DNA from 2 places in the Pseudomonas poae RE*1-1-14 genome. Region 1 is predicted to be linked to the other one. Evidence: riboswitches for the same ligand, from Rfam matches in the RefSeq annotation. Region 1 holds a riboswitch; the other holds the start of a gene.
The links. Region 1 has a riboswitch for cobalamin ahead of H045_RS07005 (CbtB domain-containing protein). Riboswitches for the same ligand answer to the same signal wherever they lie in the genome.
Positions count from the first base shown of each region.

Region 2: linked by a shared signal. The riboswitch ahead of cobO (cob(I)yrinic acid a,c-diamide adenosyltransferase) and the one ahead of H045_RS07005 (CbtB domain-containing protein) in region 1 are both predicted to bind cobalamin.

Region 1 is NC_020209.1:1,518,169-1,524,343, forward strand. It holds gene H045_RS06980 (fatty acid cis/trans isomerase) at 1-1,641, shown strand, start outside; gene nfuA (Fe-S biogenesis protein NfuA) at 1,741-2,325, shown strand; gene cobM (precorrin-4 C(11)-methyltransferase) at 2,434-3,180, opposite strand; gene H045_RS06995 (cobalamin biosynthesis protein) at 3,249-3,641, opposite strand; gene H045_RS07000 (CbtA family protein) at 3,638-4,330, opposite strand; gene H045_RS07005 (CbtB domain-containing protein) at 4,342-4,530, opposite strand; cobalamin riboswitch at 4,627-4,841, opposite strand; gene H045_RS07010 (M10 family metallopeptidase C-terminal domain-containing protein) at 5,036-6,175, shown strand, end outside.
Region 2 is NC_020209.1:3,091,748-3,097,922, reverse strand. It holds gene H045_RS13345 (AI-2E family transporter) at 1-147, shown strand, start outside; gene hda (DnaA regulatory inactivator Hda) at 351-1,055, shown strand; gene H045_RS13335 (C40 family peptidase) at 1,265-1,894, shown strand; gene H045_RS13330 (C40 family peptidase) at 2,039-2,584, shown strand; gene H045_RS13325 (PQQ-dependent sugar dehydrogenase) at 2,710-4,023, opposite strand; cobalamin riboswitch at 4,123-4,377, shown strand; gene cobO (cob(I)yrinic acid a,c-diamide adenosyltransferase) at 4,457-5,068, shown strand; gene H045_RS13315 (cobyrinic acid a,c-diamide synthase CobB) at 5,065-6,175, shown strand, end outside.

The sequences.
Region 1 (6,175 bases):
GAGAGCCTGGTGGCCCGTTGGCTGTTCGAGCATCTGTATCTGGCGCATATCCACTTCGAGAACGGCGAGCCGGGGCATTTCTTCCAGTGGGTGCGCTCGCGCACCCCGAGTGGGCAGCCCATCGACCTGATCGCTACGCGTCGCCCTAACGATGACCCGGGCACCCAGGTGTACTACCGCCTATGGCCGGTGCAGGGGGTGATCGTGCATAAAACCCACATCACTTACCCGTTCAGCGCCGCGAAGATGGCGCGCATCCGGCAGCTCTTCTACGCCGGTGACTGGCAGGTCAGCGCCTTGCCCGGCTACGGTCCTGGTCGTCGTGCCAACCCGTTCGAGACCTTCGAGGCCATCCCGGCCAAGGCGCGCTACCAGTTCATGCTCGATAACGCCGAGTATTTCGTGCGCACCTTCATTCGTGGGCCCGTATGCCGTGGACAGATCGCCACGGACGTGATTCGCGACAACTTCTGGACCTTGTTCCAGGACCCTGAGCACGACCTGTACATCACCGATGCGCGCTATCGCGGCCAGGCCACGCCGCTGCTCGCGATGCCCGGGCAGAACGATGAGGTGGGCAGCGTGCTGGGGCTGTGGCTGAGCTACCGCGACAAGCGCAACCAATACGAAGCGCTGCGTCGAGACAGCTACGCCGACCTGCCGCCTCCGGCGTGGTCAACGTTGTGGGCGGGTAATGACAATGCCTTGCTGAGCATCTTCCGCCACTTCGACAGCGCGTCCGTGACCAAAGGCCTGATCGGTGAAGTGCCGCAGACGATGTGGCTGTTCGATTACCCGCTGCTCGAGCGCACTTATTACCAGTTGGCGGTGAATTTCGACGTGTTTGGCAACGTCGCACATCAGGCCCAGACCCGACTGTATTTCGACTTGATCCGCAATGGCGCCGAGCAGAATTTTCTGCGCCTGATGCCGGCCGATAGCCGTGAGTCGCTCCTCGATGACTGGTACCAGAACAGCGGCAAGCTCAAGATGTGGCTGGATTACGAAGCCATTGATGACACCACGCCCAGCGGCCTGCATCTGGATGAAAAGCACCCCAGACGCGATTTTGCCCGGCAGTTGCTGACGCGTTATGCCGCGTTGAATGCGAGTCCCGATCCGATCAACCGCTGTTCGGGCGCCTATTGTTCGCGCGACGGCATCGGGCCTGCATTGCAGAATGCAGAACAGGCGCTGAGCCGCCTGACCTCGCGCCCGGCCGCCGGGCTCAAGGTCATCGAGCAGTTGCCCGAAGCGACGATGCTGCGTATCGAAACCGCCAGCGGCAAGCGCGAGGTTTACAGCCTCTTGCGCAATCGCGCCCACAGCAACGTCGCGTTTCTCTTGGGTGAGGCCTATCGCTATCAGCCGGGCCTGGACACCTTGACGGTCTACCCCGGCGTACTCAGCAGCTACCCCAACTTCATGTTCGCGCTCAAGGCGCAGGAAGTGCCCGAGTTCGTGGCCCAGATGGAGCAGGTCACGGATGCCGCGGGCTTTGAAAAAATCGTCGACCACTGGGGTATACGCCGTAGCCATCCGCTGTTCTGGCAGTACTTTCACGATTTGTCGCAGTACCTGCGGGAAACCACGCCGGTGGAAGAGGGCGTACTGGACATGAATCGCTATGAGAATCTGTGAGCGCGTTGTGGCTTCGCCGCTATCCCGACAAAAACACTCGGACTTTGTACCTGCGTAATAATTTGGCGTAAACTCCCCCCAAGCCTGTGAGGAGTTTCCATGACTGCCATAACCATTACCGACGCCGCCCACGATTACCTGGCTGACCTGCTGTCCAAGCAGAACACCCCAGGTATCGGCATCCGCGTCTTTATTACCCAGCCCGGCACCCAGTACGCCGAGACTTGCATTGCCTACTGCAAGCCTGGCGAAGAGAAACCTGAAGACACCGCCCTGGGGCTCAAAAGCTTCACCGCGTACATCGACGCCTTCAGCGAAGCCTTTCTGGACGATGCCGTGGTCGACTATGCCACCGACCGCATGGGCGGCCAGTTGACCATCAAGGCGCCCAACGCCAAGGTGCCGAATGTCAACGCCGACAGCCCGGTCAACGAGCGCATCAACTATTACCTGCAAACCGAGATCAACCCGGGGCTGGCCAGCCACGGCGGTCAGGTCAGCCTGATCGATGTGGTTGACGACGGCATTGCCGTACTCAAGTTCGGCGGCGGTTGCCAAGGTTGCGGCCAGGCGGACGTGACGCTGCGCGAAGGCATCGAGCGCACCCTGCTCGAGCGCATTCCGGAGCTCAAGGGCGTTCGCGATGTGACCGACCACACGCAGAAAGAAAACGCCTACTACTGAGTAAGGCGTTCACTGCGAACAAAAAACGGCGCCCGTGAGCGCCGTTTTTTATGCTTTTAATTCATGCGTTTACATCAGGTATCTAACAAATCAGATCATTTTGTTCATTCAAGGACGGTAGAGGTGAGCATGCCCGGCGCGGTACAGCGATGAATCACCAAAGCTGTCACTGGCCAGCACTCGGCCCACCACAATCAACGCCGTACGCCGAAAGCCCTTGGCCGCGACTTTGCCGGCAATATCACTGAGCGTGCCCACCACCCAATCCTGATCCGGCCACGTTGCACGGTGCACCACCGCAATCGGGCAGTCAGCGCCATAGTGCGGCAGCAGTTGGGCGACGATCTTTTCCAGGTGATTGACCCCAAGATGGATCGCCATTGTGGTGCCATGCCGCGCCAGGCTGTCGAAGTCTTCGCCGTCCGGCATGCGGGTCTTGTCGGCGTAACGGGTCAGGATGACGCTCTGGGCGATGTCCGGCAGGGTCAGTTCGGTTTCCAGCAGCGCGGCGCAGGCGGCTACCGCCGTGACGCCCGGGATGATCTGGAAAGGAATGTTCAGCTCGCGCAAATGCCGGATCTGTTCGCCAATCGCCCCGTACAGGCTTGGATCGCCGGAGTGCACGCGGGCCACATCCTGGCCGCTGGCGTGGGCGACCTTGATCAACTCAATGATTTGTTCCAGGTGCAGCTCGGCGCTGTTGACCACCTGATGCGCCTGATGGCCTTCCAGCACCGCCGCTGGCACCAGCGAGCCGGCGTAGATGATCACCGGGCAACTGCGGATCAGCCGCTGGCCCTTGACGGTGATCAATTCCGGATCGCCTGGGCCTGCGCCGATAAAGTAAACGGTCATGGGAGTTCCTGTGGGGGTAGGGCGAGCATGAAAAATGCTCATGATCGAGCAAGGCGATTATCGGGGTTTCAGCCAGCGCAGGCCAACGCAAAGGTCGCCTTGGCGTTTTTTCTGCGGCTGATCAACAAGCGGGCAGGGGCGCCCGCGAGCTGTTCGGCCAGAGCGAGCGCGGCACTTTCGGCAATCCCATGGCAACCGGTGTGGGCAAAGGCGGCCGCTGATTTGTGGCTCAGGCGGTCCTCATAACTCGCCAGTTGCGCGGCGCTGAAACACAGCAACGGCAATTGCAGCAGGTGGGCCAGGGCGATCAACCCCGGCTCCTCCCGTTTGCGATCAATGCTGGCCAGCGCGCTTAACCGCTGGCGCTCTATGCCCGCTTCGGCGAGGGCGCCGTCAAGCAGCGTCAGCAGGGTGTGAACATCACACCCGCGCTGACATCCCAGTCCCGCAGCCAGAATCATGCCGAGTATTGACCGTCGCGGTTGCGACGGAACAGCCAGGCGCTGATCAGACCCAGGGCCAGCCAGAACGCGACGTTGGTCAACTGCGAGGCGATCTTGAACTGCGCTTCGAGGGCCTCGGGTGCGAGCATTGCATGCACTTCGGGCTGTGGCGCGCCGATCACATGGGGCACCGCCAGGATCGCCACGCCGAGGACTTTGAGCAGCCAGTTGTGGCCGAACACGATCAGCGCAATACCGGCGGCCGTGGACGCGGCGGTGCCGATCCACCAGGTCTGGCGCAGCGCCAGGTCGGCGGCGGCGGTGCCGGGCAACTCCGGCGGCAGGCCTAGGGTGGGCGCGAGCACAAAAGTGGCGTAGCCAGCCAGTCCCCACAGCAGGCCCTGGGCCGTACGAGTCGGCGCGCGCAGGGTGTAGAGACCGGCCAGCATCAGCGCGAAACCCACCGCCACCACCAGGTTGCTGCCGGTGGTCGACAGCACCCGCTGCCAGCCATCTTCCGGCTCCCAGGCCTGGGCATCGTGCATATGGGCGGCGTGTTCATGCGCCACCTCGGTCGCAATCGGCGCTTTCTCGAACGTTTCGGCCTGCAGAATCAACGGGGCGACCCAGAAGCTTTGCAGCAGAGTCAGCAGCAGGGCGGCCAGCAGGCCGGTAAAGCCAGCGGTTTGCGCAATACGCTTGATCATGTCGTCAGACCTTAGTGGCACGGGAACGCGGCGCTGTGGCGGGTATCGTGGGCAGCATTGTGCACCGCCTCGATATGCGAGAACCCGGCGAAATACACCAGGCATGCGCCGAGTATCGATGCACCGATGGCGGCGGTGAGGCGTTGGCTCAGCGTGGTGGTGTGGCGGGCGGTGGGCGAGGTGCTGCTGATGATCGACATGGCGCGTCCCTATCAAGTGTCTGGGCGAAACGAGCGCATGCAAAACCCCGCGAGCCGGGCGCGCGGGGTTCGAACAGCGCCCGCCCACCGCGGGTTTGTTATCTGATTTTTCGGGCCGGTCTCCGGGCTTGCGAGGGACGCTGGGTCAAAAAGCATCGCCTTCCCATGCCTGCTGGCACAGTGGATCTGACGCTTCACTCGCTTACCGTTGCGGGGGCAGCACCGGCCTTGTCATACCCTGGCATTGCAGGCCCTGACTCACCGGTTTCCCGTTTCACCCTGTGAAGGGCACCCGAAACAAGATGTACAGGAAAACACGAGCATGACCGGGCGTCAATTGAGGCGGGCGATAACGAATATTTGTGAAGGACATGCGTACTGGCGTTTTTGCCAAGTAATACCCTTAATTAGTTTATAGGCCTGATGCACTTTTTTTTCAGTATCGATTATTGGATGGTAGGCGCGCTGAAGTTGATGTTGCCCATTAAGTAAATAAGGCTTTTTTATGTCTGTTATATCTCGCGCCAGTTTTAACACACCCTTTGTTAATCAAAATATTGTAGATCCGAATGTTGAAGCCGCTGGCCCGCAGTACAAGGCCCAGCAGGCTGGCGATCCGTATTATCGTGCAGGGTCCGGCAAGCCGTCCTGGTCCACCCGTCAAGCCGCCAACCAGATCGATCGAAGACAGCGCCGGCTGCAAGACCGCGATAAAGATAAAACAGTGCGTGTGGGTTATACGTTTCGCGAAGTTGCACCAGCGGAGACCCGCTTTAATCAAACCCAGCAGGAGCAGGCCCGTCTTTCAATGCAGTCCTGGTCGGATGTTGCGAATATCGAGTTCAAGGAAGAAGCCGCTGCGCCGGAAGGCCAGTTACGGTTCGTCAACAGCAGGGCGATAAACTTCGCCGATGCCACATTTTCCGAAAAAGCGGGGCGGGTGCGCGTGAACCCGAACTATTGGGCCAACCGTGCGCCAGCCGTGAACGGCTTTGGTCGCCATACACTGACCCACGAAATCGGCCACTTGCTGGGCGCCGCGCACACCGGTGAATACGACGCGGCGCGTGGGCCGAGCAACTACGACGAGCATGCCATCTTCGCCCAGGACAGCCGGGCCTACTCGGTCATGAGCTATTTCGACGCGAGCGATACCGGCCAGGATCACCAGGGCGAGTATGCGTCGGCACCGCTGATGACCGACATCGCCTGGGCCCAAAAGGCCTACGGCGCCAATTACCGGACCCGTAACACGGATACCACCTACGGCTTCCACTCCAATACCCGGCGAGACGATCTTTCACTGGTGTCCCCACGGGACGGCGCCGTGTTCTGTGTCTGGGACGGCGGCGGAAACGATACGCTGGATTTCTCCGGCTATTACCAGAACCAGGTGATCAACCTGAACGCTGAAACCTTCTCCGACGTCGGTGGCAAGAAGGGCAATGTCTCCATCGCCAAGGACGTTACCCTGGAGAACGCCATCGGCGGTTCCGGCAATGATGTGTTGACCGGCAACGCAGCCGACAACCGGCTCAAGGGCGGTGGCGGCGCTGATCGGCTGGAGGGCGGGGCAGGCCGCGATACCTTCGTGTACGACACCGTCACCGATTCGACATTACGCAGCCCCGACCTGTTGACCGAC
Region 2 (6,175 bases), 1.6 Mb from region 1:
ATCCTGGCGGGCGGTGAGCTGTTCGGCTTCACCGGTATCCTGCTGGCACTGCCCGTGGCGGCAGTGATCATGGTGTTGGTACGGCATGTACACGTGTTGTACAAGGATTCGGATGTGTACACCGGCGTCGAAGACCCCGAGCTGTAATCGCAATACGACAAACCCGGCTTCTGGCCGGGTTTGTTGTTTATAAGGTGGGTGCGTCAAACAATCCGTGTAAACCGGCAGGTTAACGCAAACCTTTGATTTTGCTTGTGGTCTGCTGCATTGTGCGCCCGGCGTCACGGGTATAGACTTTGCGAACTTTACACAGAGGCCACTAGCGGTTCGATGGGAGCCGTTCAGTCAGCATGAAACCGATTCAGCTGCCCCTAGGTGTGCGTCTGCGTGATGACGCAACCTTTATCAATTACTACCCAGGCGCCAATGCCGCAGCACTCGGCTATGTCGAGCGGCTATGCGAAGCCGACGCCGGGTGGACGGAAAGCCTGATCTATCTGTGGGGCAAGCATGGCGTGGGGCGTACCCACCTGTTGCAGGCCGCGTGCCTGCGCTTCGAGCAGATGGGCGAGCCGGCGGTGTACCTGCCGTTGGCCGAGCTGATGGACCATGGTATCGGCATCTTCGACAACCTTGAGCAATACGAACTGGTGTGCCTGGATGACCTGCAGGTCATCGCCGGCAAGGCGCAGTGGGAAGAAGCCTTGTTCCACCTGTTCAACCGCCTGCGCGACAGCGGCAGGCGCCTGTTGATCGCCGCGTCCACCTCGCCCCGGGAGTTGCCGGTCAAGCTGGCCGACCTCAAGTCCCGTCTCACCCTGGCGCTGATCTTCCAGATGCGACCCTTGTCCGACGAAGACAAATTGCGCGCCCTGCAATTGCGTGCATCTCGTCGCGGCCTGCACCTTACCGACGAAGTCGGGCATTTTATTCTCACTCGTGGCACGCGCAGCATGAGCGCGCTGTTCGATTTGCTCGAACAGCTTGACCAGGCGTCCCTGCAGGCGCAAAGAAAATTGACGATCCCTTTTCTCAAAGAGACGTTGGGCTGGTAACTGTTTGATTTGCATGGATTCGGCATTTTTCAGGCGCCAGAAATCCTGCGTTTGAGCCGCATCGGCTACGCATTTTGCCCATTAAATGGAATTACGGCTTAGATGTCGCAGTCCAATTGCCAAGTCACATAGACCTCGATTGAATTTGCAAATCGATCCGATAGCGGGCATAGTCTCGGCTTCTTTACATACCAGCCACGGTCGTGCCCATGCTAAATCGCTTCGCACCCCTCGTGCCTCTCGCACTCGTCACCCTGTTGTTTGGTTGCGCCTCCCAGCCCCAGCAAGTGGCTGTCCAGCAAAAACCACAGGTTCAAAGCCAGGCAAAATTCGTTGCCGCGCAGTCTGCTTCCGTTTACGAAGACGAACTGGCAACCGAAAAAGAACTGACCGATTTTTCCGGCAGCAAGCCTTATCAGCTTCCTGTGCTGGCCGACAGCATCCTCGAACGTGGCATGTCCCTGATCGGTACCCGCTACCGTTTTGGTGGTACCTCTGAAGCCGGTTTCGATTGCAGCGGCTTTATCGGTTACCTGTTTCGTGAAGAGGCGGGCATGAATCTGCCACGCTCGACGCGCGAAATGATCAACGTGAAAGCACCGTTGGTCGCGCGCAACAACCTCAAGCCCGGCGATCTGCTTTTCTTCAGTACGGCAGGCCGTGGTCGTGTCAGCCACGCCGGTATCTACTTGGGCGATAACCAGTTTATCCACTCCAGCAGCCGTCGCAGTGGCGGCGTTCGAGTCGACAGCCTGGGCGACAGCTACTGGAGCAAAACCTTCATCGAAGCCAAGCGCGCACTCGCCATGGCCCCGTCTACAGTGACCGCCAGTAAGTAAAGTTAAAGTGATACTTGAAGTTTGACGCGTAAGGGCTAGAATCCCTGGACATTGTTGTAATCCGTTCGCGCGAGCCCTGCTTGCGCGTTCTGGTTTTCAGCGTTCGGCAGCGAAAAGCCGCTCCAGACCAGGATTGTTCTGCCCATGTCGACCTCGGCCCGCCTCATGCTTCTTGTTTGCGCCGCGCTGCTCAGTGCCTGCGCAAGCCGTCCACCGCCGCCGGCGCCTGTCGCCGTCAAGCCCAAGCCGGTGTTCAACTACGCTGCCACCCAAAGTTTCTCGCCTGCGGCCGAAGACGTGCTCTTCCGTGCACTCGGTCTGGTCGGCACGCCTTATCGCTGGGGCGGTAATACACCGGACTCGGGATTCGATTGCAGCGGCCTGATCGGCTTCGTCTACCGCGATGCGGCCGGTATTTCCCTGCCACGTACCACCCGCGAACTGATCGTGATGCGCGCCCAGGATGTGAGTGAGCAGAACCTGCAGACCGGTGACTTGCTGTTCTTCGCCACCGGCGGCGGTTCCCAGGTCAGCCATGCGGGCATCTATGTGGGCGAGGGCCGTTTCGTGCATGCGCCGCAAACCGGCGGCACGGTGAAGCTGGATACCTTGTCCAAGGCGTATTGGCAGAATGCGTACCTGAGCGCCAAGCGCGTATTGCCGGCCGAGCATCTGGCGCGCAATCCTTAACGCTCAAACCAGGATCCGCACGTGGGAGGGGGCTTGCTCCCGATGGCGGTGCATCAGTTCAACCATTCATTGACTGATCCACTGCTATCGGGAGCAGGCCCCCTCCCACATGTGTTTTGCGGTGTTTATTTAGCGGCTGAAACCCGCCACACCTTATTCCCCACATCATCGGCCACCAGCAGATCCCCCTGCTGATCGATGACCACGCCCACTGGCCGGCCCATGGCTTTCTCGTCTTTGTCGAGGAACCCGGTCAGCACGTCCACCGGCTGCCCCTTGGGTTGTCCGCCCTCGAACGGCACGAAGATCACCTTGTAGCCACTGTGCGGCTTGCGGTTCCACGAGCCGTGCTGGCCGATGAACGCGCCGTTGCTGAAGGTCGCCGGGAGTTTGCTGCCTTCGGCAAAGGTCAGCCCCAGGGATGCGGTGTGCGGGCCCACGGCGTAGTCCGGTGCAATGGCCTTGGCCACTAGCTCCGGATTCTGCGGCGTCACGCGCACGTCCACATGCTGACCGTAGTAACTGAACGGCCAGCCATAAAAGCCGCCATCCTTGACCGAGGTGATGTAGTCCGGCACCAGGTCGCTGCCGATTTCGTCGCGCTCGTTGACGGCCGTCCACAGTTTTCCGCTCTGCGGTTCCCAGGCCATGCCGTTGGGATTGCGCAGGCCCGACGCGAAAATCCGGTGCTGGCCGGTGGTGCGGTCAACTTCCCAGATCGCTGCGCGGCCTTGTTCGGCCTCCAGTCCGTTTTCGCCAACGTTACTGTTGGAGCCGACGCTCACATAGAGCTTGCTGCCGTCCTTGCTCGCCACCACGTTTTTCGTCCAGTGGTGGTTCAGCGGACCGCCTGGCAAATCGACGACTGTAGTGCCCTGGGTTTTGATCGCGGTTTCGCCCGGCTGATAGGCAAAGCGCAGCAGCTTGTCCGAGTCGGCCACGTACAGGTCGTTGCCCACCAAGGTCATGCCGAATGGCGAGTTGAGGTTTTCCAGGAAAACCGTGCGTGTCTCGGCCACGCCGTCGTGGTCGGCATCGCGCAGCAGGGTGATGCGGTTCGGGCTCGGCACACCTGCGCCGGCGCGGCCCATGACTTTCTCCATCACCCAGCCGCGAATGCCCTTGGCATCATCCGGCTTGGGCGGCGCGTTGGTTTCGGCCACCAGTACGTCGCCATTGGGCAACACATAGAGCCAGCGCGGGTGGTCCAGGCCTTCGGCGAACGCAGCGACCTGAGTGCCAGCGGCGGCGGTCGGCTTGGCGCCTTCAGGCCAGCCGATGGCCGGTGCGATGTTTACTGTTGGGATCAGCGTCTTGTTCGGTTGCGGCAACTTGGGCGACGGCCCGGTGCCATCCGACACCTGCAGCGTCGAGCTTTCACCGCAGGCGGCAAGGGTGCCGGCGAGCATGATGAGTAAGGCGAGTCTTGTTTTATGCATGGTTTTCTCCTGAATGCCTGTAAGGGTAGAGGATTGCCAGCGCGGGATGGTTCAAGTGCCAGGCCAGCTTTAATTGACGCTCCACCCCCAACCCACTAACCTTCGCCGCTTGTTCCAGGTGCTCCGTGGCGCGTGCGTCGACAGAGTGAAACAGGGAAGCCGGTGAGTGAGCGCACTTGTACACAGTGCTGCCGCGATCCCGGCGCTGCCCCCGCAACGGTAAATGAGTCAACACGGTGCTGTTTGCCACTGTATCGCCCGCGATATGGGAAGGCGCGCCGCCGGCTTGCCTGCGCTTGATACGTGCAGGCGCCACTCATGAGTCCGGAGACCGGCCTTGAACATTCAACAGCATCACGGTGGGCGATGCTTGGCTGTCTGTATGTGCTTGTTCCTGCCCGCCGTTTTTGTCCAGCCCCAACGGAGAGCTGCCATGACCGATTCCCCCGAACGCGACGAGCGCCATCTGGCGCGCATGCTGCGCAAAAAAGCCGTGATCGACGAGCGCATCGCCAACTCGCCGAATGAGTGCGGCCTGCTGCTGGTGCTCACCGGCAACGGCAAAGGCAAGAGCAGCTCGGCCTTCGGCATGCTGGCCCGTGCCATGGGCCACGGCATGCAGTGCGGTGTGGTGCAGTTCATCAAGGGCCGTTTCAGCACCGGCGAAGAGATGTTCTTCCGCCGCTTCCCCGAGCAGGTGCGCTTTCACGTGATGGGTGAAGGTTTCACCTGGGAAACTCAGGACCGCCAGCGCGACATCGCCGCCGCCGAAGCCGCTTGGGCGGTATCGCGGGCAATGCTGCAGGACCCCTCCATCGGCCTGGTGGTGCTGGATGAATTGAACATTGCCCTCAAGCACGGCTACCTCAACCTTGACCAGGTCCTCAGCGACCTGCAGGCCCGCCCGCCGATGCAGCACGTGGTGGTCACCGGCCGTGGCGCCAAGCCCGAGCTGATTGAAATGGGCGACACCGTCACCGAAATGGGCATGCTCAAGCACGCATTCCAGGCCGGCATCAAGGCTCAGAAGGGCGTCGAACTTTGAATCAGCCCCGTCATTGCCCGGCCGTTCTGATTGCCGCACCGGCGTCCGGCCAGGGCAAAACCACCGTGACCGCCGCCCTGGCCCGGCTGCACCGCAATCTGGGGCGCAAGGTGCGCGTGTTCAAGTGCGGCCCGGACTTCCTCGACCCGATGATCCACGAGCGCGCCAGTGGTGCGCCGGTGTATCAGTTGGACATGTGGATGGTGGGCGAGCAGGAAAGTCGCCGCCTGTTGTGGGAAGCGGCGGGCGAGGCCGACCTTATTCTGATCGAAGGCGTCATGGGCCTGTTCGACGGCACGCCCTCCAGCGCCGACCTGGCGCGACATTTCGGTGTGCCGGTGCTCGGCGTGATCGACGGCACCGCCATGGCCCAGACCTTCGGCGCACTGGCCCTGGGCCTGGCGCGCTATCAGCCGGACCTGCCGTTCGCCGGCGTGCTGGCCAACCGGGTCGGCACCCTGCGTCATGCGCAGTTGCTCGAAGGCAGCCTCACCGAAGGCCTGCGCTGGTACGGCGCGCTGTCCCGCGAGACTGGAATCGAACTGCCCAGCCGTCACCTCGGCCTGGTGCAGGCCAGCGAGCTCAATGACCTCGATGCGCGCCTGGACGCCGCCGCCCAGGCCCTGGGCAGCAGTTGCGAAGTGGCGGTGCCGCCACCGGTGACCTTTGCCGTGCCCGAGGTGATCGCGGCCGAGCCGTTGCTCGCCGGCGTGCGCATTGCCATCGCCCGGGACGAAGCGTTTGCCTTCACCTATGGCGCCAGCCTGGACCTGTTGCGGGCGATGGGCGCCGAGCTGAGGTTCTTCTCACCGCTTCACGATAGTCAGTTGCCTGAGGCCGACAGCCTGTACCTGCCCGGTGGTTACCCGGAGCTGCATCACCAGGCGCTGTCGGAAAATACCTCGATGCTCGCAGCCATTCGTGCCCATCACGCGGCGAATAAACCCTTGCTCGCCGAGTGTGGCGGCATGTTGTATCTGCTCGACTCGCTCACCGACGTTGACGGCATCCGCGCCGAACTGGTGGGCCTGTTGCGGGGCGACGCGGTGATGCAGAAGAAACTGGCGGCGCTGGCGCTGCAGAGTGTCGAGCTGCCGGAGGGCACGT